2 regions of the Radiobacillus sp. PE A8.2 genome follow, and region 2 is predicted to be linked to the other one. Evidence: a T-box and tRNA genes for the amino acid it is inferred to sense, from the RefSeq annotation. Region 2 holds a T-box; the other holds one or more tRNA genes.
What was found. The T-box of region 2 lies ahead of ileS (isoleucine--tRNA ligase). A T-box ahead of a tRNA ligase gene usually reads a tRNA of that ligase, here a tRNA-Ile.
Positions count from the first base shown of each region.

Region 1: it encodes a tRNA-Ile, which carries the amino acid that the T-box ahead of ileS (isoleucine--tRNA ligase) is inferred to sense. The anticodon was not compared.

Region 1 covers NZ_JBJGXI010000074.1:13,773-16,132, forward strand. The annotation lists gene ACI6MV_RS23725 (DHH family phosphoesterase) at 1-621, opposite strand, end outside; tRNA gene ACI6MV_RS23730 (tRNA-Tyr) at 765-850, opposite strand; tRNA gene ACI6MV_RS23735 (tRNA-Val) at 902-974, opposite strand; tRNA gene ACI6MV_RS23740 (tRNA-Glu) at 1,029-1,100, opposite strand; tRNA gene ACI6MV_RS23745 (tRNA-Ile) at 1,162-1,235, opposite strand; tRNA gene ACI6MV_RS23750 (tRNA-Gly) at 1,240-1,313, opposite strand; tRNA gene ACI6MV_RS23755 (tRNA-Phe) at 1,341-1,416, opposite strand; tRNA gene ACI6MV_RS23760 (tRNA-Ser) at 1,438-1,530, opposite strand; tRNA gene ACI6MV_RS23765 (tRNA-Ile) at 1,549-1,622, opposite strand; tRNA gene ACI6MV_RS23770 (tRNA-Met) at 1,628-1,701, opposite strand; tRNA gene ACI6MV_RS23775 (tRNA-Ala) at 1,718-1,790, opposite strand; tRNA gene ACI6MV_RS23780 (tRNA-Pro) at 1,826-1,902, opposite strand; tRNA gene ACI6MV_RS23785 (tRNA-Arg) at 1,907-1,983, opposite strand; tRNA gene ACI6MV_RS23790 (tRNA-Leu) at 2,012-2,100, opposite strand; tRNA gene ACI6MV_RS23795 (tRNA-Gly) at 2,115-2,189, opposite strand; tRNA gene ACI6MV_RS23800 (tRNA-Leu) at 2,198-2,282, opposite strand; tRNA gene ACI6MV_RS23805 (tRNA-Lys) at 2,348-2,360, opposite strand, start outside.
Region 2 covers NZ_JBJGXI010000002.1:56,734-59,093, reverse strand. The annotation lists gene ACI6MV_RS01535 (YlmH family RNA-binding protein) at 1-83, shown strand, start outside; gene ACI6MV_RS01530 (DivIVA domain-containing protein) at 169-684, shown strand; T-box leader at 777-1,008, shown strand; gene ileS (isoleucine--tRNA ligase) at 1,068-2,360, shown strand, end outside.

The DNA.
Region 1 (2,360 bases), on a different contig from region 2:
TTTCTTTTTTATATAGCGCTCTATCTTATGTTCTTCCATTTGAAGAATCTTTTGTTCAAATTCATCAAAATCAAAATGATTACTTGTTGTAAGGCGGTGTAGCATTTTTTGTTCAAATTCCTCTATAGATACTAAGAAGAACAATGCATTGAGCCGTTTTGCCTTTAGGTTATCATTTTTCTCCCATTCCCACGTATCATATTGCCTGACAAGCTCTACGAACTCCGAGACAGCAGAAGAAGGCTCCATTAATCCTTTGCCAATGAGGTATTCGTAAAACAATGAAGTTGCTGATGTTAAGTTACCTTTATCGTCTTCCACAACAACACTTGCCCATTCATAATCATTATAAGCAGTCGCAGATTTATGATGATCAATTAACTGCAACTTAGCACTGGACTGATAGAACTCTTCCAGTTTTGTTTCATTTTCTTTGCTTACTGATAAATCTGTAATGAATAAAAACGTATCTTCATTTTCATTTTCTAAAAACCACTTCACCTCTCGGTCAAGGCCCGAAATCGAGTTATATCGGACATTCACCTGTTTATCAAAAGCGAGTTTAGCAATAATTCCACACCCGACACCGTCTAAATCGTTATGCGATAGTAGTTTATACATAATGTTCACCTCTCTATGTAGTATGAGTTTTTCATCTCTAATTTATTGATAAGTAGAGTTTTGCATAAAAAAAAGTACTTCATACCCTTTTAAAAAGAATACTAGTACTTGTTGTATAAAGTGTTTAGAGTTATGTACAATATTGGTGGAGGGAGTAGGGCTCGAACCTACGAACCCGATGGGAGCGGATTTACAGTCCGCCGCGTTTGGCCAACTTCGCTATCCCTCCAAGATTAAATGTAAGTACGACCAATAGACTAAAACTATGGTCGGTTTTTGATGGAGGATGCAGGGCTCGAACCTGCGACCCCCTGCTTGTAAGGCAGGTGCTCTCCCAGCTGAGCTAATCCTCCAAGATAAGGTAAGTTTTTTAGGTAAGTTATTTTCGATTTCGCGAAAAACATTAGTGACCCGTACGGGATTCGAACCCGTGATACCGCCGTGAAAGGGCGGTGTCTTAACCACTTGACCAACGGGCCATATTAGAAAAATTTAAGATTTCGAATAGTAGCTACTCCTGCTACTTCGATCATGGAGTAATGGGCCTGAGTGGACTCGAACCACCGACCTCACGCTTATCAGGCGTGCGCTCTAACCAGCTGAGCTACAGGCCCTAAATGGAGCGGGTGAAGGGAATCGAACCCTCGACATCAGCTTGGAAGGCTGAGGTTTTACCACTAAACTACACCCGCAATTTCAGATATAGTTAGTTAAATTAATGGTGGCTCGGGACGGAATCGAACCGCCGACACACGGATTTTCAGTCCGTTGCTCTACCGACTGAGCTACCGAGCCATAATATTTTTAAAAGAAAAATGGAGGAGGAAGAGGGATTCGAACCCCCGCGGGCTTTGACACCCCTGTCGGTTTTCAAGACCGATCCCTTCAGCCAGACTTGGGTATTCCTCCATATATAAACTTACTCAGTGGACCCTGCAGGACTCGAACCTGCGACCGATCGGTTATGAGCCGATAGCTCTAACCAACTGAGCTAAAGGTCCAAAGATAGCGGCGGAGGGGATCGAACCCACGACCTCACGGGTATGAACCGTACGCTCTAGCCAGCTGAGCTACGCCGCTATAAAAAATGTAAAAGTGGAGCCTAGCGGGATCGAACCGCTGACCTCCTGCGTGCAAAACAGGCGCTCTCCCAGCTGAGCTAAGGCCCCGTTTTTGTAACTAGATTATTGCTTTCGCAAAAAAGTGGTCGGGAAGACAGGATTCGAACCTGCGACCCCTTGGTCCCAAACCAAGTGCTCTACCAAGCTGAGCTACTTCCCGTCAATGGCGCGCCCGAGAGGAGTCGAACCCCTAACCTCTTGATCCGTAGTCAAACGCTCTATCCAATTGAGCTACGGGCGCTTCAGATGTTTGCTTATGCAAAAATCATTGGTGCCGAGGGCCGGACTTGAACCGGCACGATAGTCACCTACCGCAGGATTTTAAGTCCTGTGTGTCTGCCAATTCCACCACCCCGGCATGGCAAGTTATTCTGGAGCGGAAGACGGGATTCGAACCCGCGACCCCCACCTTGGCAAGGTGGTGTTCTACCACTGAACTACTTCCGCAAAAACTTTGGTGCGGGTGGAGGGACTTGAACCCCCACGTCATAAGACACTAGATCCTAAGTCTAGCGCGTCTGCCAATTCCGCCACACCCGCATAAATGAAATTTTTTTTACTTTCGCACTTAATGAAGTTTATTTTGCTTTCGCAAAAAAACTTGATGAGCCATGAAGG
Region 2 (2,360 bases):
GACTAGGTCGTAGCGCATTAACCGAAATTCATGGTCTTTCAAAAAAAGATAAGTGGAAAATAACATTTAAGAAACTAAAATAATGTGCAGGAATAATAAATTTTTTGTCGAATTAAAAGGAATAACAGAAATGTAGAAATTTGACTTCATAAGGAGGAGGTAGTCGATATGCCATTAACGCCGTTAGATATTCATAATAAAGAGTTTACCCGAGGATTTAGAGGTTATGATGAAGATGAAGTAAACGAATTCCTTGATCAAGTCATTAAAGATTTTGAAATCGCAATTCGCGAAAAGAAGGAACTACAATCCAAAGTGGAGGAGCTTACTGATAAGCTTGGCCATTTTACAAATATTGAAGCAACATTAAATAAATCGATTCTTGTTGCTCAAGAAACTGCAGAAGAAGTTAAAGGAAATGCTACCAAAGAATCAAAGTTAATCATTAAAGAAGCAGAAAAAAATGCAGACCGCATTATTAATGAAGCATTGCATAAATCACGTCGTATTTCGATTGAAGTAGAAGAACTGAAAAAGCAAGCAAAGGTATTCCGTACACGTTTAAAGATGTTAGTAGAGGCGCAGCTTGACTTGATTGAGAATGATGATTGGGATGGCTTGTTTGATACTGATGTGGAAAAGCGTGACGATTATAAGCGTGAACAATACGAAAATAATTATTAAATCTTGACGTTTGTATAAGTTTTACATATAATTCATTAACAGATAGTTTAATGAATTATAGCGCTAGAAAATTAGTGAAGAATAGAATATTAATAAATACAGCGATTGGGATAGTATAAAAGCTATGTATCTGTGTTAGCGAGTCGAGGATGGTGGAAGCTCGATACAGGCTACTTTTAGAAGATCACCCAGGAGTATCTAGTTCGAAAACAAGGTTGAGTAGAAATAGACGTATCATTCACGTTACGAATTCGAGTGAACTTATATAGGTAATTTGTAGATAAGTTTATAAGGGTGGTACCGCGAGTCCTTCTCGTCCCTTTGGGATGATAAGGGCTCTTTTTGTTGTTTTTTAGAATTAGGATTTTAAGGAGGAGCTATAAATGGATTACAAACAAACGTTATTAATGCCACAAACCGATTTTCCGATGCGAGGAAATCTACCGAATAAAGAGCCGAAAATGCAAGAAGAATGGGATCAAGCTAAAATTTATGAACAAGTACAAAAACGAACAGAAGATCGCCCATTATTCGTATTACATGATGGACCACCATATGCAAACGGTGATCTTCATATGGGTCATGCGTTGAATAAAGTTTTAAAAGATTTTATCGTACGTTATAAATCAATGTCTGGATTTCATGCTCCATATGTGCCAGGCTGGGACACGCACGGTTTACCAATTGAATCGGCACTTGCCAAGAAAAAAGTTGATCGCAAAAAGATGTCCATCGCAGAATTCAGACAAAAGTGTGCGGAATATGCTTTGCAGCAGGTTGATAATCAACGCACCCAATTTAAACAGCTTGGTGTAAGAGGAGATTGGGAAAACCCTTATATTACGTTAACAAAAGATTATGAAGCAGAACAGATTAAAGTGTTTGGTGAAATGGCTAAGAAAGGCTATATCTACAAAGGCTTGAAGCCAGTATATTGGTCTCCTTCATCAGAATCTGCACTAGCAGAGGCTGAAATTGAGTATCAAGATAAACGTTCGCCATCGATTTATGTAGCTTTTGATGTTAAGGACGGAAAAGATCTATTAGCTGGAGATGAGAAGTTTATCATCTGGACTACTACACCGTGGACGATTCCTGCAAACTTAGCGATCAGCCTTCATCCAGATTTAGAATATGCTGTAGTAAAAGTGGATGGTGTCAAATATATTATTGCGCATGATATGTTACAAGCTGTTTCAGAAAAGCTAGAATGGTCTAATCCAGAAGTAACAAAAACATTCAAAGGTAAAGAGGCAGAGCGTGTTGTTGCAAAACATCCAATCTATGATCGTGACTCACTAGTTATTTTAGGTGATCATGTAACGACAGAGAGTGGTACGGGGTTAGTGCACACTGCTCCAGGTCACGGGGAAGATGACTTTTTCGTTGGTAAAGAGTACGGTTTGGATGTATTATGTCCAATCGATGAAAAAGGTTATTTCACGGATGAAGCACCTGGTTTTGAAGGAATCTTTTATGACGTTGCCAACAAACAAGTCGGTGAAAAACTAGAAGAAGTCGGCGCTTTGCTTAAACTAGACTTTATTACTCACTCATACCCACACGATTGGAGAACGAAAAAGCCTACCATTTTCCGTGCTACTAATCAGTGGTTTGCTTCCATTAAAGATTTCAGAGATGATATCTTAAATGAAATCAAACGTGTAAACTGGTAT